Regions from separate parts of the Thermoanaerobacter sp. RKWS2 genome, predicted to be linked through region 2. Evidence: riboswitches for the same ligand, from Rfam matches in the RefSeq annotation. Region 2 holds a riboswitch; the other holds the start of a gene.
The links. A riboswitch is a leader RNA that binds a small molecule or an ion and turns the genes downstream of it on or off. The one in region 2 is predicted to bind thiamine pyrophosphate.
Positions count from the first base shown of each region.

Region 1: linked by a shared signal. The riboswitch ahead of thiT (energy-coupled thiamine transporter ThiT) and the one ahead of thiD (bifunctional hydroxymethylpyrimidine kinase/phosphomethylpyrimidine kinase) in region 2 are both predicted to bind thiamine pyrophosphate.

Region 1 is NZ_CP110888.1:2,584,866-2,596,403, forward strand. Features, by position in the region: gene OEI98_RS13750 (hypothetical protein) at 1-168, opposite strand, end outside; gene OEI98_RS13755 (hypothetical protein) at 197-826, opposite strand; gene mgtA (magnesium-translocating P-type ATPase) at 1,129-3,816, opposite strand; M-box (ykoK) riboswitch at 4,186-4,348, opposite strand; gene OEI98_RS13765 (phosphatase PAP2 family protein) at 4,412-4,948, opposite strand; gene thiT (energy-coupled thiamine transporter ThiT) at 5,379-6,017, opposite strand; TPP riboswitch at 6,080-6,182, opposite strand; gene OEI98_RS13775 (ABC transporter ATP-binding protein) at 6,305-8,188, opposite strand; gene OEI98_RS13780 (ABC transporter ATP-binding protein) at 8,185-10,410, opposite strand; gene OEI98_RS13785 (MarR family winged helix-turn-helix transcriptional regulator) at 10,521-10,964, opposite strand; gene polX (DNA polymerase/3'-5' exonuclease PolX) at 11,126-11,538, opposite strand, start outside.
Region 2 is NZ_CP110888.1:723,458-737,486, reverse strand. Features, by position in the region: gene tig (trigger factor) at 1-457, opposite strand, end outside; tRNA gene OEI98_RS03685 (tRNA-Leu) at 630-714, opposite strand; gene OEI98_RS03680 (ABC transporter substrate-binding protein) at 1,425-2,594, shown strand; partial or broken gene OEI98_RS03675 (branched-chain amino acid ABC transporter permease) at 2,660-3,543, shown strand; gene OEI98_RS03670 (branched-chain amino acid ABC transporter permease) at 3,555-4,523, shown strand; gene OEI98_RS03665 (ABC transporter ATP-binding protein) at 4,498-5,265, shown strand; gene OEI98_RS03660 (ABC transporter ATP-binding protein) at 5,268-5,987, shown strand; gene phoU (phosphate signaling complex protein PhoU) at 6,229-6,882, shown strand; partial or broken gene OEI98_RS03650 (hydroxyethylthiazole kinase) at 7,215-7,364, opposite strand; gene cytX (putative hydroxymethylpyrimidine transporter CytX) at 7,405-8,583, opposite strand; gene thiW (energy coupling factor transporter S component ThiW) at 8,612-9,097, opposite strand; partial or broken gene thiM (hydroxyethylthiazole kinase) at 9,090-9,883, opposite strand; gene thiE (thiamine phosphate synthase) at 9,880-10,521, opposite strand; gene thiD (bifunctional hydroxymethylpyrimidine kinase/phosphomethylpyrimidine kinase) at 10,525-11,319, opposite strand; TPP riboswitch at 11,377-11,479, opposite strand; gene OEI98_RS03620 (iron-containing alcohol dehydrogenase) at 11,864-13,063, opposite strand; partial or broken gene OEI98_RS15245 (hypothetical protein) at 13,463-13,519, opposite strand; partial or broken gene hydE ([FeFe] hydrogenase H-cluster radical SAM maturase HydE) at 13,966-14,029, shown strand, end outside.

The DNA.
Region 1 (11,538 bases), 970 kb from region 2:
GAGTTTCATTACCGAACGGTAAGCATCTAATATTTCCCCTTTTTTAATTTTATTGATAAGCTTTTGTTGAGTAGCATTGTCTATTCCTAATAGTGGCCAATATTTTTTTGCAAATTCCTCTGAGGGCTTTCTTTTATTAAAAAAGCCCTCACTTGTTCTATATACCACAATAGAATAGGGAGTAAAGTCATATTTTTTAATACAAACTATAACGATACCCCAAATCAATATTTTTTCTTATAAATTCATAGTTTTTTTTCAAAAAAAGCGAATTTATATCTCTATATACCCTATTTTTAACAATAGTAACTGTGCCACCCGTTTCTATTTCTGTAGTAGGAAAATTCCCCGTTGTAGAAATAGTAACTACATGCTGATTTTCTATATACCAACCACTTCGCGACATTATATCCCAATACTTACCTACTACTTTGCCAATTTCTTTATTCCCATTTTCTTCTTGGGTTTCAAAAATTGTATACAATCGCAGAATTCCAAAATCATTTTCTTTTTCACGATATACTATATATTGGCTCCTACCATTATCCAAAGATTTGATTTCTTCACCATAGGCATCTAATAGCTTTCCTGTTTTTTTATCTATAACTTCAATTCTATCATCACCTATTTTTAACATCTTCACTTGAGAAAAGTCGTAAGATAAGCCTATATACCCGCCATTCAATTTCACTCTTCCAAATATGTCTGGAGTTACAACTATTTTTTCTCTACTAGATTTTTCGGATAATGAAAATTTTGCAAAAAGGATCATAGCCGAAGCTAAAATGGCAACCAAGACCAATAAAAATATTACTCTTTTTTTCATCTAATTCCCCCTTTGATTAGATCCTTTAAAAGAAGGCAAATACTCAGTAAATTACAGGTATCTATTAGCTCTTATAATTCCACTGGTAGTTATAATGATTTTGTATCCCATGGCACCATTTTACTTTAATTCTATTATTATGTCAAATTACTTCCTTAATTTAATTTCCATCTCAGTAGGATATTCTCTTGTTTTCACAAATTTGTAAAAAAGCCCAGACAGTGCTTTCTGTCCAGGCTTTTTAAATTTCAGACAAAGGGAACCGTCCCCTTTGTCTGACTTGGCTAATCTATTGTCCAAAATTACAGCAAACTTCCAAATTTTTTTACAAATCTCGTTTTAACGTATTGCGCCAAAGTCAAGTATGCAAGAAGCGTAGCTGCCAAGAACAAGAAGTATATTGCTGGTAGAGGCGTCATCCCAAGTTTAGCTCCAAAAGAAGTAAATGGCACAATCGTTCCTACTGTAACAGCTGCTGAGGTAAAAAGTAATAGTGGCCATGAAGCAATGCTTTGTATAAAAGGAATCTTCTCGGTCCTAAGCATGTGAACTACCATTGTTTGCGTCCATAAGCTTTCTACAAACCAGCCTGTTTGGAAAAGTGAAACAAATTGGAGTTTAAGTGCTTCAGGCAACAAGAAGTAAGAGCCACCTATAACCAACGGACCAATTACAAAAAACATCAAAGCATAAGTGGTTATATCAAAAATTGAACTAGTAGGTCCAAACCATACCATGAAATTGCCTATATTTGCAGCATCCCATTTTCTTGGCTTTTGTATATACTCTTTATCCATTGTATCCCAAGGCACTGATGTCATTGACAAATCATAAGTTAAATTAAGGAAAAGAAGTTGCAATGGCTGCATTGGCAAAAAAGGCAAAAATGCACTTGCTACTAAAACTGAAAATACATTACCAAAATTAGAACTCGATGTAATTGCAATGTATTTCATAATATTTCCAAAAATTCTGCGTCCTTCTACAACTCCCTCTTCTAATACCGTAAGACTTTTTTCTAAAAGTATTATATCTGCTGATTCTTTTGCAATATCTACTGCAGAGTCAACAGAAATTCCAACATCGGCTTCTCTTAGTGCAGACGCATCATTGATACCGTCTCCCATATATCCAACAATGTGGCCTTTGCTTTGTAAAGCCTTTATTATTCTCGATTTTTGCATAGGAGAAAGTTTTGCAAAAATTGTCGTCTTTTCTGCTACTTCTGCTAATTCTTCATCTGTCATATTCTCTATTTCATTTCCTAATAGAATATTCTCTACAGCAATCCCCACTTCTTTACAGATTTTCTTTGTCACTATTTCATTGTCACCAGTAAGAATTTTTACATCTACTCCATGTTCTTTTAAGGCTTTTATCGCATAAGGTGCAGATTCTTTTGGCGGGTCTAGAAAACCTATATAACCCATGAGAACCATCTTACTTTCATCCGCCACACTGAAAACTCCCTCTGGTGGAACATCATTTTTTTGAGCTACGGCAAGCACCCTCATTCCGTCTTCATTTAATTTTCTTACCATTTCTCTTACTTCTTGGCGTATTTCATCTGTCAAAGGAACAACTTCACCTTTGTACTCAGCGTATTCGCAGATGGAAAGCACTTCTTCAACGGCGCCTTTCGTTACAAGCTGCCTTTTCCCACCTTCGCTCTCTAAAACTACAGACATTCTTCGCCTTACAAAATCAAAGGGTATCTCATCAACTTTTTTGTATATTTTATCTAAACCATTAAAGCCCTTTTCAACTCCATACTCTAAAATAGCTACATCCATCAAGTTCCTTAGACCTGTTTGATAATAACTGTTAAGATATGCATGTCTTAAAACTCTGTCATCTTCATTTCCATGTATATCAAGATGTTTTTCTACAACTATTTTGTTTAATGTCAAAGTGCCAGTCTTATCAGTACAAAGTATATCCATTGCTCCGAAATTTTGAATAGCATCTAATCTCTTGACAATTGTCTTATGTTTTGCCATTGTCACAGCACCTTTAGCAAGGTTTGTAGTGACTATCATTGGAAGCATTTCGGGAGTAAGTCCAACAGCTACAGCCAAGGCAAAAAGCAATGCATCCAACCAATTACCCTTTGTAAGGCCATTTATCACAAAAACAATTGGAAACATAACTGCCATAAACTTGATAAGCACTTTGCTGACATTGTTAATACCCTTTTCAAAACTTGTCATTGCCCTATGCCCTACAAGGGACTTTGCCATTGAACCAAAATAAGTACGGTCACCTGTTGAAAGAACTACAGCAATAGCAGAGCCACTTACTACATTGGTACCCATAAAGCATATATTTTCTAAGTCTGAGAGGTTTAAATCCTTAGCTTTCCTTTTTTCTTCTTTTAAATCCGGATATTTCTCAACTGGTTCAGATTCTCCTGACAAGGTCGCTTGGTTTATGAATAAGTCCTTGGAAGTAATAACCCTAACATCTGCAGGTACCATATCTCCTGCTGCCAAATGTATTATATCACCAGGTACTATTTCTTCCATTTTTATTTCTCTCTCACCTGTATCTTTGCGAATAACTGCAGCAGTCGTGTGAACAAGGGCTTTCAATTTTTCCGCTTCTATATTGGAGCGGTACTCTTGAACAAAGCGAAGCAGTCCACTAACCGTTACCATTATAGAGATAATAATTATGGTGCTCCAATCTCTGTCTTGAGGTGCAGTAAAAAGTACATCAGTTATATATGACACAATTGCCAAAAATACCAATATACCTATGAAGGGATTAATAAAAGCTTTAATCAATTGAATATACCAAGGAGCTGGTTTTTCATGGGCTACTTCATTTAACCCATACATTTCAAGTCTATCTTCTGCTTCCTCAGAAGTCAAACCTTCTCTGTCTGTGCCTAATTGTGCCAAAACTTCATCTACATCTTTTTTCGCAAACTCAATTAATTGGGTAAGTATCGTATCTGTGAATCCATTTTTCTTTGCGATTTTGATCATTTCCATACACCTCCAAAACACAATAATAGACTAAGGCTGCTGAGTCTTTTGCAACCTTACAGTTACAGTATTTGTTTTTTTGTGAAAAACTTTCGCACTTAGACGATGGAATTAAAAGGAATTGTTTTGGAGGTATATGTAATAGGACATCAAAAGAAGGGATAAATAGGCATTTTAAGAAATAGCAAAATTTATTGAAAAGGCCACGTGTGAGAAGAATGGACGTGGCCTCAAACTATGCCCATCCTTCTTCAATGTCATATTACATATACCTTTATAGCTTTTACTACTACCTCCACCGTCCATTCTTCTCACCTCCGTTTTTTCGCAAATTAAAAAACCTCTCAACGAATGAAAGAGGTTTTTTAACATTTCAATTCGTTGAGCTTTGGCACTATACAGCTTTGGAGCATCCTCCAGCTGCATTAAGTAAAACCTTAATTCGGTAATACTTGTTGACCCGTTAGCATCTCTCGATGTTTCCGGGCAGCAGCGTATATCTGTATAGGAGCCTCACCTAACGATTGTATTAACTTGTGCCCTTCTACATTATATTCTTCTATTTACAATCTGTCAATCTATTTTGAAAAATTTTTTACAAAAACAACTTTGTAGCTATAAAATGGGTTAGATAAGAAAAAGTAATACCTATCGTTGAGCCCATTAATACATCTGAAGGATAATGCAGTCCAATGTATATCCTTGAAATCCCTACAAGTACTGCCAGCGAAATAAAGAACAGTGCAAGGCTTGGAAAAAACATTGAAAAAGTCATAGCAAGTGAAAAACTGGCAGTAGCGTGACCTGAAGGAAAAGAATAATCTTTTAAAAGATGTTTAAAAGTATTTGTATTAGCTAATACCATATAAGGCCTTGGTCTTGTATATTTTCTTTTTAAGAGCTGAACAAACAAATGGCTGCTTACAAGAGCAGTTAAAGCTTCTAAAGCAGAGGCTTTCACATTGTTTTTTCCGAAAAATATTAAAGATAAGCAAGAAAATATTGTAAAAAAAGGACCTCCTATATGAGTTATTTTAGGCATTATTTTGTCCAATATATTACATTTTATTCTTTTGTTTATATAGAAAAAAATGTTTTTGTCTTTGTCAAGAAGCACTCTTTTTATTTGCATCAGCAAAATCCCCTCCCTATAATCTCATTTCACTAATGCTTTCATCGAAATTTTTCAGCACAATTTCACACACTCTATCAGCGGAATTTTTATAAACCAATTCTTCCATTCTTTTTTCATATACTTAAGTTTATCAAGGTTTTCAAACAACAATTCTCTTAACTTTCAAAAGGATTTTATATTCTTTATATCTACAATTATATATACATTATCGTACTTTTCAAAAGCTTTTTCAACAGCCTTTGCTACTCTTTTATGGCCTGTTCCTATTTATCCATGGGCTTTCCCATAACCTTTGATTAAATTATCTTATGATAACATTAAAAAAACATTATAGGGATGTTAATTTTATGTTAAATTTTTTCTTACAAAATATTATACCATTATTTTGGCTATCCATTGAAAAAAATAAAAAAGGGGAAATACCCCTTTAAGCAATTGCTTTCTTTTTAATTTCCTCGATAGCATTTCTAACTTGAGGAATTAGTGAAACTGCAAAACATATTGCCACTTCTACACCTATTATGCTTCCATTAACTAAAAGTGAATAAACTATAGGACTCATTCCTTTTGGCGCATAGCTTGCAAAAAAGAATACTCCGGATAAAAAGTGAGAGAAAAATCGTCCAAATCCGCCGACTAAAATTCCCAAACTCAGGTTTTTTCTAAAAAAGCCAGCAAGTCCTAATGCACCAAAAGCCAAAGGATAGTCGAGAAGTACTTGCACCCATTGGACTATAAAGGGGTCTTGAATAAGTTGCAAAAGTCCATATGCCATGCCAACAATCACACCAGGACCTGGTCCATAATAATACGCAAATATAAAAAGTGGAAGCATGCTGGCAGGCGTTATGGAACCACCCTGTGGCCAATGGTAAAACCTTATATATGACAGCACAAAAGAAATAGCGATTGAAAGTGCTCCGTAGACAAGCATCTTTGTGTCAAATTTGACACTTCTTCGCATCAGATATAAAAGAAAAGCTGCCAATAAAATTGCCAATATAACTGATAAGGTCACTGGTTTTATTTTGGCAAAATCAGAAAATATACTTATAATGTAGGACATAATAAAAAACACCTCCATGATATTTAGAGGCTATGTTCGCTGAAAAAAATACCGCGAAATGCGGTATTTTTGAGCCGCATTCCCTACGGAGGCATTACCCTCATCAGGTTCCAAGGGTTTGGCATCAATGCCATCTCAGCCATTAAGGCTCCCCCAGCGGACATAACCACCTATTTTGTTTTCACCTTTAATTTATCATTTTCTGTAGTCTGTGTCAAGAATAATTATCAAATGCGGATGGCCAAGCTTTGTAGGTTGCTGACGTTTTGCACACACATCAAATGGTATTAACTTGCCATCTCTTCCTCTTTTTCAAACTGACTGTTATAGAGACTTGCATAAAAACCGCCTTTTTTAAGAAGCTCTTCGTGGGTACCTTGCTCTATAATATCTCCATGGTTCATGACAAGTATCAAGTCAGCATCCCTTATCGTAGAAAGCCTATGAGCGATTATAAAGCTTGTGCGTCCTTTCATAAGGTAATCCATCGCTTTTTGTATTTGTATTTCTGTAAGGGTATCTACAGAGCTTGTAGCCTCATCGAGTATGAGAATTTTGGGATCTTTCAAAATAGCTCTTGCTATAGTTAGTAACTGCTTTTGCCCTTGAGAAATATTTGTGGTCTCTTCATTTAATACCATGTTATAGCCCCCTGGCAATGTCCTTACAAAACTGTCAACATGAGCTGCCTTAGCAGCTTTTATAACTTCCTCATCAGTAGCATCGAGACGGCCATATCTTATATTGTCCATAATAGTACCATTGTAAAGCCAAGTATCCTGAAGCACCATGCCAAAAAGTGAACGCAAATCTTCTCTCGTAAAATCTCTTATATCATGCCCGTCAATCAAAATAGCTCCTTCATTCACATCGTAAAAGCGCATTAAAAGTTTCACTATAGTAGTCTTTCCTGCACCAGTAGGACCGACAATTGCAACTTTTTGTCCTGCCTTAATAGAAGCAGAAAAGTTATTTATCACCATTTTATCAGGTCTATATCCAAAACGAACATTTCTAAACTCCACATTCCCTTTTATATCTTCAATTTTTACAGGCTGTGGATTATCTGGAACTTCCTCTTCTTCCTCCAAAAACTCAAATACTCTTTCTGCACAGGCAGCAGTTTGTTGCAGTATATTGGAAATATTTGCAATCTGAGCAATAGGCTGTGTAAAAGATCGGATGTACTGTATAAACGCCTGAATATCCCCCACTTCTATTGCATTTTTTATGACCAACCAACTACCCAAAACTGTAACCGCCACATAACCCAAGTTTCCTATTACATTCATAAGTGGCATCATAATACCTGTCAAAAACTGTGACTTCCAAGCTGCTCCGTACAAAGTGTTATTTAATACATCAAACTTTTCAATGCTCTTTTTCTCTCCATTAAAAGCCTTTACTATATTATGGCCTCCATATACTTCCTCCACATGACCATTTACATGCCCTAAATAATCCTGCTGCTCTCTAAAATACATTTGTGAATGTTTGACAATAAAGGCAATTACCAAAGAAGACAAAGGAATTATCAAAAGCGCCACTAAAGTCATAAGCCAGTTTATGGTAAACATCATAATCAAAACGCCTACTACTGTCGTCACAGAAGTGATTATCTGAGTCAAGCTTTGATTGAGAGTCTGAGTAATTGTATCCACGTCATTTGTAATACGTGACAATATTTCCCCTTGATTTGTGCTTTCAAAATATTTCAAAGGCAGGCGGTTAATTTTTTCAGAAATTTCTTTTCTAAATCTATAGGTAACTTTCATCGCAACCCCAGACATTATCCATCCTTGCAGGTATCCGAATAAAGCACTTAAACCATATAAGCCTATGAGAATTAGAATTATCTTTCCTACATATTCAAAGTCTATGCCACTGCCTTGCCCTGTTATTTTATTCATTACACCTTCAAAAATTTTGGTTATGGCTTTACTGAGTATTTTAGGACCCGCAATGGAGAAGGAAGCACTAAGAGCTGCTAATATAAATACACTTATTATAGAAATTTTATAAGCTGATAAATATTTTATCAACTTTTTCATTGTGCCTTTAAAATCTCGCGCTTTTTCTCCACCGCGAACCATGCCATGGGGACCGCCTCCCATTCCTGGCCCGCGAAGTCTGGGCATCTGTTTGGGGTCTATTCTTCTATTTTCACTCATGCCAATTCCTCCTCCGACAGCTGTGATAAAGCTATTTCTCTGTAAGTTTGACAGTTTTTAAGTAGGTCTTTGTGTTTCCCTATGCCCACAATTTTACCTTCTTCAAGCACTATTATTTGGTCTGCATGCAAAAGAGTTGACACCCTTTGTGACACCATTATAACAGTGCTTGATTTTAGCCTTTCTCTTAAGGCTTTCCTTAAAGCTGACTCTGTTTTGAAGTCAAGAGCTGAAAAACTTTCATCAAAAATGTATATTTCAGGCTTTTTAACAAGAGCACGAGCAATGGAAAGCCTCTGCTTTTGCCCTCCTGAAACGTTTGTTCCTCCTTGTGCAATCTCTGAATCAAATTTCTTGGTCTTTTCATTTATAAATTCCATTGCTTGTGCAATTTCTGCTGCTTCTTTTACTTCCTCGTCCGTAGCCTGGTCATTTCCGTATTTCAAATTTGATTTAATTGTACCACTGAAAAGCCAACTTTTTTGGGGTACATATCCTATTCTGCTGCGTAAATCTTCCTGCCTTACCTCTCTTACATCTACACCATCAACCAAAACCTGTCCTTCTGTCACATCGTAAAATCTCAAGATCAAATTCACTAAGGTACTCTTTCCAGAACCTGTTCTTCCTATTATGCCTACTGTCTGCCCTGGCAAAACCTTGAAGTTTATATCCTTTAAAGCGTATTCTTCAGCACCTGGATATTTAAAAGATACATTCCTAAATTCTACAGTTCCAGCCATATTTTCATTAAATTGTTTTGGATTTTCTGGGTCTTTTATAGAAGGCTCTGTAGCCAAAACCTCAGCAATACGCTCTGCCGATACTGATGCTCTTGGTATCATTATAAACAGCATTGAGAACATCAAAAATGCAAAGATAATCTGTATAGCGTATTGCATAAATGCCATCATGTCTCCAACTTGCATGCTGGAATTTTGGATTTGGTGAGCTCCTACCCATACTATCAAAAGAGTAATTCCATTCATCACAAGCATCATAGATGGAAATATAAATGCCATAGCACGATTTACAAAAAGCCCTACTTTTGTAATATCTTGATTAGCTTTGTCAAAGCGCTCTTCTTCAAATTTTTGATTATTAAAAGCTCTTACCACCATTATTCCTGACAAATTTTCACGAGTAACTAAGTTTAATCTATCAATCAATTTTTGCATTAGCATAAACTTGGGCATCGCAATGGAGTACAATGCTGATATTATACCTAAAAGTACTATTACTGCTAAAGCTATAATCCAAGACATTGAAACACTTTTGCTAAGTGCTCTAAATACACCACCTATACCCATTATAGGCGCATAAAACACCATTCTTATCATAATTACAAGAAGCATTTGTATTTGTGTAATATCATTTGTAGTTCTTGTTATCAAAGAAGCCGTAGAAAATTTGTCAAATTCAGCATTAGAGAAGCTCTCTACTCTTGCAAATAAATCTCTTCTCAAATCTCTCGCTACTCCAGCTGCCACTTTTGATGCAAAAAATGCTACCATAATAGTGCTTAATGCACTCAGTCCAGTTATCAATAGCATTATAAGGCCAGTATGAAGAATGTAATCAGTTTGAATTTTGTCTGTATTTATGCCAATTGCCTTGTATTCTTCTTTTACAGCCATTGTTGCAGCTTGTATAACCATATTGTCACCTAAAGAAGCAAACTTTTTGTTCATTTCATCTCTTATTTGAATAAGTTGCTCTTCTGGCAGTTGAGACATCATAGCAAAGAGGTCTACATTTGCCGGTATTTTCTTTCCATTAAATTCTATACTTCCGTTTTTTGCACTGGCTTTAGCTTTTTCCACACCTGTAACAGCTAAAAAGGCTTTCCCCATAGGTAAATTTATTTTGTCAATTTCTGATTTATCTACGCTTTTAAGGACATATACAGGCTCTTTTGAAAGAATAGGATATTTTTTTACATATTTATCATAATCAGGACTGGATTTGTCTACTAATGTATAATCTTTTAAAATCTCTTCCTTTTCTTCAGGTGTAACAAATAGCAAAAGTTTATCCATTTCGCTTTTCCTTATAGCCTCAGGCACTGCATTTACTATGCCACCTTGCTGTATTCCATTGTTAACTATCTTGGACATATAGTCAGGCAATGACAAATCACTCATTGCTTGAACAAATATAAAGAACACTGCTAAAAAAATCAACAGAATATAGGGTTTTAAATATTTCGCCAGTTTTACCATACCAACACCTTCTCCTCCTAAAAATTTGCCTCGATTTCTTTTGTGAGAACTACTTCTTTTTAAATTTCTACTTCCTCAACTTATTTACTTAATTTTGTTATACTTCCTCACTATAAATCATGTTGTTTTTCCAATATTTTTTTCAGTGCTTCTAATCCTTCAATTATTTTATTAAGGTCTTGTGGGCTTGCTCTACTTATTAATTTTTCAAACTTCTCTTCAGCTTCTTTGAAATGTTTTTGAAAAGTATCTTTAAACTTAGGAGTCACACTGACATAAACAACTCTTCTATCTTCAGTGCTTCTCGTCCTCTCTACCAAGCCTTGCTTTTCTAACCTGTCAATAATGCCAGAAACAGTGCTATTGGAAAGCCCTAATCTCTGACTTAAGTCACTTACTTTCATTTCACCATAACGGGCTAAAATGCCCATAAGCATTCCTTGTGGTCCTGTAATGTCAAAATCTTTGCACTCGTATTTCATAGAATGCTTTATAATATTCATTATTTGTTTTAAAAGCTTAAGTATTTTCAATCCACTGTTTATCTCTTCCATTTTCACCACCGCATTTTAAATTATTTCGCACACGAATATTTTGTATTCAAATATTTCTGATACAAAATATATTGTACTCTTCTCATAATAGTATGTCAAGATTTCTTAAAGCTTTTCAAAAAAATAAAATAAAAAAACCGCTAATAAAATTAAAAGCGGTTTTACATATTAGAAAAAATCTCTAACACTGCCTCCAGTTCATAAGTATTTACAACATCTTTTGCTTCAAGCCACCCCTTTCTTGCAATACCAATGCCATACTTTACATCTTCCAACCCTTCTACACTGTGGGCATCCGGACATATGGCAAATTTTACACCTTTATCTTTTGCATATTTTATATATCTCCAGTCAAGGTCTAATCTATAGGGGCTGGCATTTATCTCAATTATTTTGCCGTATTCTTTTGCCGCGTCAATTACTTGATAGACGTCAATTTCATAGCTGTCTCTTGCCAGTAAAAGCCTTCCAGTCAAATGGCCTATTATCTTTGTGTATTTATTTTTAATGGCGTTTATCACTCTTTTTGTCATCTCTTCTTTAGTCATTTTAAAATGAGAATGTATAGAAGCTA
Region 2 (14,029 bases):
TAATTCTCGCATTTTGCTGCCTTAATTTTTCTAATTCGTATTCTACATCCCCATCGTACACATCATACTCTATTTTTTCAATTTCTATGCCTTTATATTCACCTAACTCTACCTCAGGCATGACAGGTACAGTTGCTTCTAAAATCAAGTCTTTTCCTTTGCCGATTTGTAAAATGTTAATATCCGGATAATCTACTGGCTCTAAATCAAACGTTTTAAGAGCTTCCTTGTACGCTTCGTCAAAAACATACTCTACAGCATCTTCGTAAAGGACACCTTCACCATAATATCTTTCTACAATAGCTCTTGGCGCTTTCCCTCTTCTAAAACCCGGTACATTAAATTTTGAAGCATTCTTTTTAAAAGCAAAATTTAAACCCTCTTCAAACTTTTCACTTGGTATTGTAAGTTCAATCGTCGCAATACTTTTCTCTAATTTTTTAAGACTCGCACCCATTAAGTAAATCCTCCTATTCTCTTTCTTTCGTATAAAGTCTTCTAAACTTATAATATTATAACATAAAAAAACGGTGAATCAAACTCAAGTTGTCATAATTTTATGCAAAAAAAATAATGCCTACTGCATTATTTTCCTGTCAAATATATATTTTTCTCCCTTAAATTTTTATTGGTGCGGGCAAAGGGACTTGAACCCCCACGGGTAACCCCACCAGATCCTAAGTCTGGCGCGTCTGCCAGTTCCGCCATGCCCGCATATTAAAATGGTGCGCCATTAAGGACTCTAACCATCACCAGCTGATTAAAAGTCCACGCAAGGCCATTTTATCAAAGTTTTTTTAATATGTCAAGAGCGCTTCTAAGCCTTGATAAATAAGGAATTTTAAAGCTATTATTGAAATATGAAAGAAAGCTTTTTGAATTGCTTGAGATTTTTATAGCTAAAAAGTTATTTGTCTCACCTAAAATATTCGTACTCATTCTTTTTTCCTTTGCATATTGACAAAACAAAGAAAAGCAAGTATAATTAATGCAGGAAGTGAATAGAAAAGGAGGCAAAGGCGCCTTTAGAAAAAAGGTGCCTTTGCCTTTTTAATTATCAGCCATCAAATTTAAATTTCCATCAAACTTTATGCCAAATATTATCCCCTAAAAAACCTTTTTAAAATATGCAGACCATCTTTATTATACCACAAATTAATTCAAATTTGAAAAAGGAGCACAAGGAGGTGAAAATGGTTACTAATAGGATGTACCTAATGTATACTAAATATTTTAAGAAAAATAAAGAAAAATGTGAAAATCGTAGATATGTTTTTAAAATGATTATAATAGCCAGCATAATTTGCAGTGGATTTGCACCCTTTTGAAAAGGAAAGGGGTGTAGCAGGAAAGGTTATGTGCTTATAGCAAAAATGGAAGATTATTTTTAAAAAACATGAAATTTTAAAGGAGGATGGTAAGCCGTGCGTAAAGGCATTGTTAGAGGAGTAGCAGCAGGTTTATTATCGTTTTTACTTTTATTTGCTTCGGCATGCGGAAGTAAGTCGGAAAATAGCGATGTTATAAAAATTGGAGCAAACTTAGAGCTGTCGGGAAATGTTGCCACATTGGGTCAATCAGGCTTGAATGGAATTATGTTAGCGGTAGATGAAATTAATAATGCTGGTGGAGTTCTTGGGAAAAAGATCGAAATAGTCAAGTATGACAATAAATCCGATAATACAGAAGCCGCTTCGGTCGCAACCCGGTTAATTACGCAAGATAAAGTAGTTGCCATTATTGGTTCGGCGACTTCTGGTAATACCCTCTCTTATGTTAATATTGCCGAAACTAATAAAGTTCCTGTGATCTCGCCCTCGGCAACTAACCCTGATGTTACAGTAGATCCTAAAACAGGCAAAGTAAGGGAGTATATTTTCCGGACTTGCTTTATAGATCCTTTTCAGGGAACGGCAATGGCGAAGTTCGTTTTAAATGAATTAAAGCTTAAAAAAGTTGCTGTTTTAAAAGATAATACAGCTCCTTACTCGGTGGGTTTGGCTAAGTTTTTTGTAGAAGCTTTCAAAGCTGGCGGTGGCGAAATCTTAGCTGATGAAAACTACACTACTCAAGATCAGGATTTTCGCTCGGTATTAACCAAGATTAAAAATTTAAAGCCTGAATTTATTTATGTACCTGGCTATTACGAGCAAGTGGGTCAAATTGTAAAGCAAGCACGGGAGCTTGGTATTAATGTTCCTATGGGCGGTGGTGATGGCTGGGATTCGCCAAAGCTTGTTGAAATTGCAGGTGCTGCTGCGCTTAATAACACCTTTATTACCAATCACTATTCGTCTTTAATGCCTGATCCAAAAGTTCAGGACTTTGTTAAAAAGTATAAAGAAAAGTACGGCAGCGAACCGGATGCAATGGCTGCAGTAGGTTATGATACGGTACTTGTTTTAGTTGATGCCATTAAACGGGCTGGTGAAGCTACACCTGAAAAGATCAAAGAAGCTTTAATGACCACCAAGGATGTAGAAGGAGTTACTGCCAAAATCTCCATAGATGAAAATCACAATGCTGTTAAAGGCTTAGTGATTTTGGAATACAAAGACGGTAAGCAAATCTATAAGGCTTATGTAAATCCTTAAAAGATTAAAGGGGGAATATTCCTCCCCTTAAGAAAATGAATTTAATTAAGGTAGGAGTGGATAAGATGAATGAATTTATCCAGCAGTTAATAAATGGAATATCAGTGGGAAGTATTTACGCTTTAATTGCTTTAGGATACACCATGGTTTATGGTATTATAAAACTCATTAATTTTGCCCACGGTGATGTTTACATGCTTGGTGCCTTTGCAGGACTATATGCGACCTTGGTTTTAAAAATGTCTTTTGTTCCAGCGTTAATTTTTTCCATGATTGTGTGTGCTATTTTAGGCATTATTATCGAAAGATTGGCATATCGTCCTTTAAGAAACTCGCCTAAAATTGTAATTTTAATTACTGCAATAGGTGTTTCCCTTTTTTGGAATATACCACGATGTTTTTTCTGGGACCGCAGCCTCGAGCATTTCCGGAAATTTTTAAGCATGCTTCGTATACATTGCTTGGCGGAAAGGTTACTATATCAAATCAGGAAATTTTAATTATTGTGGTCACTATTATCTTAATGATTTTACTGCAGTATATAGTTCATAATACGAAAATTGGAAAAGCAATGCGGGCAGTTTCTTATGACATGCAAGCTGCTCGTTTAATGGGAATAAATGTGGATACGACAATATCCATCACTTTTGCTCTTGGTTCAGCTTTAGCTGCAGCAGCAGGGGTACTGGTAGGGATATATTACAATAAAGTATTTCCCTTAATGGGAATTATGTTTGGTTTAAAAGCCTTTGTTTCAGCGGTTTTAGGAGGAATAGGAATTATACCTGGAGCAATGGCCGGAGGCTTTATTTTAGGGATTACTGAGTCCTTAGTAAGTGGGTACGGCAGTTCTTTATATCGGGATCCTGTAGCTTTTGTGATTTTGATTATTATCCTATTAGTTAAGCCTTCTGGCTTATTTGGGAAAAACGTTCGGGAGAAAGTGTAGGTGAAAAGGAAATGCTAAAAAATTGGTTTGCAAAGGAAAATCTTGCAGTAACGTTGTTGCTAGTAGTGCTTATGGTAGGAGTTCAGGTTTTGTACTCGGCAGAAATCATTAGTCCTTTTGTGATGTTAAACTTAATTACTATCGCAATTAATATTATTCTTGCCGTAAGTTTAAATCTAGTGGTTGGTTTTACAGGACAATTTTCTATTGGCCACGCGGGATTTATGGCATTAGGTGCTTATGCTTCGGCTATTATGTCTTTAAATTTTAATGTCCCTTTTATTGTATCCTTGTTAGTTGGAGCAATAGTGGCGGGTATTGGCGGTATTATAATTGGCATACCTACCTTGCGTTTAAGAGGCGATTACTTGGCTATTGCTACTTTAGGACTAGCTGAAATAATCCGGGGGGTAATAACAAATATTGATTATTTAGGTGGAGCTTACGGTTTAATGGGGATACCTCAGAAGACTAATTGGCTGTGGGCTTTTGGGTGCATGCTTGTTACAGTTTTAGTTATCAAAAACTTTGTTCAATCCAGCCATGGTCGGGCGTGTGTTTCAGTTCGAGAAAATGAAATTGCGGCGGAAGCCATGGGAATAAATACTACAAAATATAAAGTTATAGCTTTCACTATGGGTTCATTTTTTGCTGGAATTGGCGGAGCACTCCTTGCTCATTATATTACCTTTATTGAACCAAATGCTTTTAACTTTTTAAAATCCTTTGATATACTTGTGATGGTAGTTTTGGGAGGTCAGGGAAGCCTCACCGGTTCAGTAGTAGCGGCAATTGTATTGACATTAATTTCTACATTTTTACAGAGTTTAGCAGAACTGCGGCTCATAATTTATGCCATAATCTTAATCTTGGTAATGTTATTTAGACCCCAGGGACTTCTTGGAACCCATGAGTTATCCTTTAAGCTTTTGCAGAGAAAGAGAGGTGTTAGTCATGGCAGCCATTCTGCAGACGCATAGCCTGGGGATTAGCTTTGGAGGATTAAAAGCAGTTCAGGATTTAAATCTTACCTTAAATGAAGGAGATTTAGTTGGGTTAATCGGACCAAACGGTGCAGGTAAAACGACGGTTTTTAACCTTTTAACGGGGATTTACCTTCCAACCACTGGTGATATAATTTTTAAAGGCGAAAGCATTGTAGGGTTAAAGCCTTACCAAATTGCTGCTAAAGGCATAACCCGTACTTTCCAAAACATTCGTTTGTTTGGCGAACTTTCAGTCTTAGAGAATGTTTTAATTGCCAGGCACTTACATGTTCCATATAATATGATACATGCTATATTCCGTCTTGGGAAGTTTTACCAAGGAGAAAAAGAAATGCGGGATGAAGCTTACGAGCTATTAAAAATCATGAACTTAGCTCATAAGGCAGAAGAAAAGGCCAAAAACTTACCTTACGGAGAACAGCGTCGATTAGAAATTGCCCGGGCGTTGGCTACTCACCCTTCCTTATTACTTTTAGACGAACCAGCAGCAGGCATGAATCCTCGAGAAACGACTGAGTTAATGGAATTAATTGGCTTTATCCGGAGCAAATTTAACGTGACTATTTTACTCATTGAGCACGATATGCATTTAGTAATGAACATTTGCGAGCAGATTTATGTTTTGGACTATGGAGCTAATATTGCTCACGGGACGCCTGAAGAAATTAAAAACAACCCTCGGGTTATTGAAGCATATTTAGGAGAGGGGGCGTAACTATGAGCGAGAAGGAAGTATTAAGAATTGAAGAGTTAAATGTGTTTTACGGAGCCATTCATGCTTTAAAAGGAATATCGCTTACCGTAAACGAAGGAGAAATAGTAACCTTAATCGGGGCAAATGGTGCGGGGAAAAGCACTACTTTAAATACAATTTGCGGATTGGTCAAGCCTAAATCAGGAAAAATAATTTTTGAAGGTAAGGACATTACTGGTAAAACTGCTCATGACATTGTAAAAATGGGTATAAGCCAGGTGCCTGAGGGCCGACGGGTTTTTGCTAACATGTCAGTATTGGAAAACTTGGAGTTAGGTGCTTATCTTTTAAAAGATAAAGCAGAATTTAAACGCAGGCTTATCAGGGTTTTTGAACGGTTTCCGCGGCTTGCGGAAAGAAAGGGACAACTGGCCGGCTCTTTATCTGGCGGAGAACAACAAATGTTAGCGATGGGACGAGCATTAATGTCAGCACCTAGGCTTATACTTTTAGATGAACCTTCAATGGGCTTAGCTCCCCTGTTGGTTAAAGAGATTTTTGCGATCATTAAAGAACTAAACGAGCAAGGAACTACTATTCTTTTAGTGGAACAAAATGCACATATGGCTCTTTCTATTGCTCATAAAGGCTATGTATTAGAAACAGGAAAAATTGTCTTATCTGGCCCCGCCCGGCAACTGGCGGAAAACCCGCAGGTAAAAGAAGCTTATCTCGGGGGGTAAAGGAGGTCAGAGAAGGCATGTACTATCACTGATGGTACCCCTTTTTAAATGAAACAAAGGCGTTTCATTTGTATGAATATGCCTTTGTTTCATTTTTTAATATTTTATGCTTTTATAATTAATCATTATTTTATCTACGTAAGAAAATGGCATTTTAGTTCTTATAAGGCCATCTGGTTGTGGCAAGACTAGAGGATAGAAGACTACATCACTGGAAAATTCGATTAAAGGAGGTGAAAGAATGAATCGCACTCATTTTGAAAAAGAATTAGAGGGACTTCATTATGACGTATTAAAAATGGGTAGCCTTGTAGAAGAAATGATAGCGAATGCCATTACTTCTTTAGTGAACCATGATACAGAATTGGCTCAAAAGGTCATAGATGATGACGACAGAATAGACAAAATGGAAGTAGAAATTGACAATAAATGCGCAAAGATTATTGTAACCCAGCAGCCAATCGCAAGGGATTTGAGAATAGTTTTGACAGGGCTCAAAATTGTTACAGACTTAGAAAGAATGGCAGACTATGCAGTAGATATAGCAAAAACTACTTTGAGGATTGCTCATCAAAAATATATAAAACCATTGATAGATATTCCTAGAATGGCTGAAATCGTAAGAGAAATGGTAAAAATGTCATTGGATTCTTACGTTCGCCAGGATTTAGGCCTTGCAAGGACGATTGGTGAAAAAGATGATATAGTAGATGCTCTTTACAAACAAGTATTTAGGGAACCATTAACTTATATGATGGAAGACCCAAGAAACATCGACCAGGCAAGTCAGCTTTTGTTTGTAGCTCGTTATCTTGAAAGAATTGCTGATCATGCTACTAATGTATGTGAATGGGTAATTTATTTAGATACGGGAGAGCACATAGATTTAAATTAAAAATATTAGGTTGGTGTATTTTGGTTTTCATTTTTATACATTTTTTAATAGCTTCAATAGGAATTCCTCCTGTAAATTGTTGATATGGAGTGTATTAAAGCAATAAAGTTCCATATTTTCATCAGCTGTTATTTAAAATACTACCTATGGTAGCTACTTTACTTTGCTTCCATTCAAAAGTTATCTACCTGCCATTAAATATAATGATACACCTTCAAAGCTTCAAAATTAGCATGTTAATGCTTATAATTCTAAATTTTAACAATGATTTGCAAAATCAATTTTCCTTTTTATAGCTGCACATCTTCCCTGGTTAAGGATAGCAGGTATTTTATATTTATGTACATGGCATTTGAAATCGCGGTAAAATCATATGCCTCTTCTTGCAACATTGCCATTGCAGGTGATGCTCCAAAACTCAAAAGTGCGTTTGCATTATCATTCATCACAACATAATTTGTGATGACATGTATAAGTGGCACTTTCCCTTTTACGAGTTCAAAAGTTTTACAATTTCATCAATCATAAAATTTTCTCTTTTCTTTTAAAAAAAGTTTGTGTTACAGTATAAATTACAGCAGTCAAAAATATTGTTGTTATGGTGGGAGTTAGATACCATTTTAATAATGAAGTACCGTTATATACCATGTAATTATACGTAATAATTCCAATGATAGATGATACAACTGCAGGAATATTAAGGTACCCACTTTCTTCATATTTTAATATAAAGAAGCCTACAAAAACTACTGTGTATACTGGAATAAATACACTACCGATAGCATATAAAAAGTTTTGATATTTATCAATTGGGAATAAATATGCTGCTATGATACCTATCAGCGAATAAATTATTAATAGCTCTTTTTTACTGAGCCTTGTTTTAATAACTGCCATTGTAGATATCGCAGCAGAGTATACATCCATAAAAGTAGTCGTCACTGTTGATAAAAGTATTATTAGCAATGGTACAAACCCAGTTTTTATTGATGCAAAATATGAAATTATATCTTTTCCTTCCGTTTTCAATGAAACAAAAAGACCTATAAAATACATAAAACAGCTTGCAATAAAATAACCTAAAAATGTATATATAAAGCTAGATTTTCTATTTTCACTGTTGTTCGTATAATCTCCTACTAAAGGCAGCCATGATACAGGCATAGCAACGGCAAGTTCGATTGCATCTACAAAACTTATATTACCTGTTGGTGTTAAAATTTTCCCGCCCTTTAAAAATACTACAACACCAATAGTCAATATAAACAACAATATTACTGCAATGTTATTTACCCAGTATACTTCACTTTCAAAAAATAGTGACCATAATAAAACAGATGTGCCTACAAAAAGTATTCCTACACCAACAGACATACCAATGGCACCATTAAAAGCTTTTGCTGATTGTATAATCATGACTGCTGTCCATCCAATCAATTGTAGAATGTTTAGTGCTCCTAAAAAAATTGTACCTTTATTGCCCAAAACAACTTTTGTTGATTTTATTGCTGGCAACTTAAGGATGTATGACATAAGCCCCCCAAGCGAGAAAAATAATGTACCAATGATATGGCCTATTAAAATAGCCAACAAGCCTTTAGTTAAACCTAGAGGTGCAAATAGCGAACCTGTATAGATTTCAGCAATTGAGATTGCTGCACCTGCCCATATTAGAAAAAGGGTAAAATTTTTAATTTTCATGATTCACACCCGCCTTTCTAAAGTAAGTTTATGAGATAAATTTCTTATATTTTACTAAAACCAATACCACTACATATCCTATAACCGAGCCTATTGTACTGGAAAGCGAAAATGGAATGACAAACATAAAAGCCGCGCCTGAACTTCCCAGTATATACTTAGCTATAGGATAAGAAAGCAATGCCCCTATAATGCCTGTCCCTATAACTTCTCCTACCGAGGCAAAATAAAATCTATGTGTAAATCTATAAAGATATCCAGCAATAAATGCACCAACCATTCCTCCTGGAAATGCCAAAAGCGATCCAACACCAAGGATGTTCCTCAATAGTCCTATAATAAAAGCTACTTCTAACGCTCCCCAAGGTCCCAAAAAAACTGCTGAAATAACATTAATAGCATGTTGAACAGGTGTAACTTTGGCAACACCTACACTAAACCATACATATTGAGAGGTAAAAGTGCCTATAGCAATAATAAGTGCCATAAAAACCATACGATGTATTTTATTCATACTCCACCTTCTTATCTTTTTCTATTATCTCCGGCGTGAGATTATATATCTCATCAAAAAATGTCACTTTAAAACTGCCGGGCCCTTTGACATTGCTGCTTTGAGCGGCTCTTTCACCTGCTACTCCAAAAGCTACAAAAGCTTCTACTGTAGCTGCAAAATAATCTTCACATACTCCGCAGAAGCTCGCTACTACAGAGGTAAGCATACAACCTGTGCCAGTAACAGTGCCCATCATAGGATGCCCATTTTTTACATACGCAATTCTTTTTCCATCAGTAATTATGTCAGTAACACCTGACACTGCTACTACAACGTTGTACGCTTTGCTAAATCTTTTGCAGCTTCAGAAATATCATCTGCTCCGCTTTGAGATTCTACACCGCGTATCTTCCCACCTTTGCCTGCAAGTATTGAAATCTCAGCACTATTCCCTTTTATCACAGAAATTTTTACCTCTTCTAATATCTTTTTTGAGCTTTGTGTCCTAAGCTTCGTAGCTCCCGCTCCAACAGGGTCTAATATAACTGGTACTTTAAGTCTATTTGCAGCCTTTCCTGCCTTTATCATCGCTTCTACTTGTTCATTTGTAAGAGTGCCTATATTTAAAACTAAAGCATCTGCTGCACTTACCATTTCTTCTACTTCTTCCAAGGCATGTGCCATGACTGGCAATGCTCCTATAGCCAGTGTTATATTAGCACAATCATTGACAGTAACTATATTTGTAATATGGTGAACTAAAGGTTTTTTCTCTCTTAAAATTTTCAACAATTCTTTTTTCATTTCAAATTCCTCCTATCGTTTATCGCTTTTGCTATAACCTCCAAAAGTTTTCTTGTATTGTTTTCTATATCCCCATAAAATACAGCTGAAACTGAAGATATCCCGTCTACTCCCGACTTTAACATGACTTCATAAGCATTATCTTTTGTTATACCTCCTATTGCAACTACGGGAATAGTGACTGCCTCTTTTATCTTTTTCAGCCCTTCTATTCCAATAGCTTCCGCCTCCGGCTTTGTAGGAGTCTTAAACACCGCTCCCACTCCTAAATAATCCGCTCCATCTCTTTGTGCTTTTAAAGCTTCTTCCACTGTCCTCGCTGATACCCCTACTATTTTATCATGACCTATTACTTTTCTTACAACATCTGCCGGCAAATCCTCCTGTCCAACGTGAACTCCATCTGCATCTACTGCCAAAGCTATATCCACTCTGTCGTTAATAATGAGAGGGATTCTATTTCTTTTTGTCACTTCTTTAACTTTGAGAGCAATTTCATAAAATTCCCTACTTGATATGTCTTTTTCTCTCAGTTGAATTACTGTTGCACCGCCTTTTATTGCTAATTCTACTGCGTCAGCAATATCCATATCCTTTATGTAAGACCTATCCGTTATAGCATAAAGGGTTAAGTCCATATCTCACACCTTCCTTATTTCTATATTCCAAAAATGGTTAGTGGGACCTACTCCATGCCCTATGGCCAACGAATGTTTTATAGCCCCTGTAATGTATGACTTCGCTCTTTTTATTGACTCAACTAAATCATAGCCTAAAGCGATATTGGCAGCTATAGCTGAGGAAAATGTGCAGCCTGTACCATGCGTGTTTTTAGTATCGATTCTCTCTGATGTAATTTCATAAAACTCTTTTCCATCGAAAAATACATCTAAAGCATCTCCTGTAAGATGTCCACCTTTTACCACCACTGTTTTTGCACCAAAATCTAAAATTCTTTTAGCTGCCTCTTTCATGTCATACACACTTTTGATTTCCCTTCCAATTAGCTCTCCTGCCTCCATAAGATTTGGCGTAACTACAAGGCTTAAAGGAATCAGTTCCTCTTTCAAAGCCTCCACTGCTTCCGGCTTCAATAAATAGCTTCCACTTTTTGAAATCATAACAGGGTCCAACACAATATTTTTTACATTGTAATCTTTTAACCCTTTTGCAACCATTTTAATTATGCTTTCATTAGATACCATACCTATCTTCACTGCATCTGGGTATAAATCCTCAAAAATTGCCTTCATCTGCAAATACACCATATCAGGACTTATATCCTCAATTCCCAAAACCCCCATTGTATTTTGCGCTGTTATTGAAGTAATGACACTCATGCCGTATACTCTATGGGCTGAAAAAGTCTTTAAATCTGCCTGTATACCTGCTCCTCCCCCAGAGTCAGAGCCGGCAATAGTAAGGGCTAATTTCATAAAAACACCTCCAAATAATAAAATAAGCCCACCTGTGAGGTGAGCATTTTTACAAATGTTTTAAAAAGCATGCTTCCCTACGCAGGCATTACCCTGACAGGTTCAAAGGGTCGGGAACGAATCCCCTCTCAGCCACTTTTTGGCTCCCCTAGCACTTGTCATATTTAGTTTTAAGTAAATTGCTTAAACTAATTATACCACAAACGCAAAAGAATTCAACAATTATTTTGAAAATGATATCAATATTTAATGAGTTAAGTTATAAGTTCCCCTTTTTCTGATAAAATTTAAGTGTTAACAAAAAAACATAAAATTACTGCCCTTAGCTCATTTTTGTAAGCTAAGGGCTCTCCTCAATTTCTCAGTCTTCATTTCTTATTTATCAAAAAGATATCCTATTTGAACTTGTTGTGCTATTGTTTGTCCTTCGCTGTCTGCAAAGATTAAAATTTCTTTGCCTTCAACATGGTTAAAATAATAACTATACTGTTCTTGTTCATTGCCTATTGTCTATCTGCTTGCTGTGAAATTTTTAAATTAAATTTTAGAAAGATTCTTCATAAATCTTGGCAATAACAGCTTCAGTTGCTTCCACTGGTGCATTAGAAAGCAATCCGTCCAGAGAAGGCGTAGTTTTAGCAAGCTTTACCAGAGTCGGAACATCCTCTTTTGTGAATCCAAAGTCCGAAAGTTTTTGGGTGCATCCTACATTAAAGAGCCATTCTTCAACCTTTTTAGCTACATATTCTGCTTCAGCAGGCAGACCTTTTAGCCCAGGCACTATAGGACTATATACTTCAGCCAGAACTTCTGCAACAGATGGATAAATAGCCTTTACCACTGCAGGCAGTATAGCACCAAGTCCAAGACCATGAGCTATCTCGGGTTTTACTGCACTCAGAGGATGCTCTAGCGCATGGGTAAGGTGCAAAAGGCCATTGTCAAAAGAAATACCAGCTAAAGCAGAAGCGTAAAGCAAATAGTATCTGGCCACAAGGTTTTCAGGGTCATTTACAGCAGCGGGTAGGTAACGAACTATCAACCTCACTGTTTCTTTTGCCATTAGGACGCTGTAAGGTGACGCTACAAGAGTGGTAGCAGCTTCGGTAACGTGGTTTAAAGCATCTATAGTAACCGCTATTGTCTGTCTTTTGTCAAGCTTTGTCATAAGGGAAGGGTCATCTATGGCATACATAGGATACAGGCAATCATAAGCAATTGCAGGCTTATAATTTTTTTCTGGGATTGTAGCCACCGCAAATCTGTCTACTTCGGTACCAGTACCATGAGTAAGGTTTATAGCTATAATAGGAGCAGCTTTTTCAGGTATGAATTTCTGTTCATAAAGTTCTCTTGCATTTTTATCAGTGTATTCCAGCAGTACAGCCACACTTTTCGCGGTATCTATAGGGCTGCCACCGCCAATGCCGATAACAGCTTTTGCCCCAGTTTCCCGGCCGATTTTGGCCGCCTCATCGATCATGTCAACAGTAGGATTGGGTCCAACCTTGTCATAAAGTGAATATTTGAATCCAAGTGTCTCAAGAGCCGGTTTTACCACATCCCAGGCCCCACTGGCTTTATAGGAACCTTTACCGGTTACAAGAATGACATTGTTGATACCTTTGTTTTTAAGAACTTCTAGAATATCTTTTATCTTTTTTATACTACCTATTCCAAAATAAGTCGTGTTTTTGCAGCGAAGTTCAAAAACCTTATTTGGATTTATTTTTGTTTCCCACACTTTAATTACCTCCTATTGTTAAATTTATAACAATCTCTGTATACAATTATAGCACTATCTTAGAAAATGGTCAACCCCAAGTTATAATATCTATTCTTATCTATTACCTTTATTGCCCCATTTATAAATCCTTATAGTATAGTAAGTAACTATATTTACTTATTCTTTCTTTAAAGAAGTATGAAAGGATTCTATACATGCATTATCATAAGGACATCCTTTACTGCTAAATGAATGTTAATAATCGGCGTATACTAATAATATTAAAAGTCAGGGGCTTGAAATTATCAAACTTCCCTGACTTTTAACATATTTTTGTCTCACGTTTGCTAGTCTACAATTACAGTAGCTGTACCAGTGGATTTATGTCAATATGGTAGACACAAAAACTCGAAATTTTTATGCAGATTTTTTAATCAAATCCTCAAATTGTTGCGGAGTCATATACCCTATACTGCTATGTAGTCTTTTTCTATTATACCAAGCTTCAACTCTACTATAGTGTTTTTGAACTCTTCACTATATTTTCTTTGACCTCTTGGCATTTTGTGACACTTTCTCTCTTTATATTTTTATTTTAACCTGTTCGAGTTAAAGTGTCTACAATAATATAATAACACCATATCACAACATTAAAGTAATGTGAATGGATATATTGACGATAACAAATATATTTTAAAAACATCTTTTCTTTTAGAGCATTAAATGTTAAACTCATATCGTAAAGGTTTCTCCTTCTATCAATGTTTTTAGCTTTAACAACTAATATTAGAGAAATACGGTACTTTCACGCATATTTTAAAAAATTACTCATTTTTATTTAGCCACAAAAAACTTTGCTATCTTTTTAATAATTTTATTTGCCAATTTGAAGTTTAAATTTATTGAGGTAGGTGAACTTTTTGTTAGAACTAATAAAAAAAGCTGAAGAAACACACACTCTCTCAAAGAATGAAATAGTTGAGC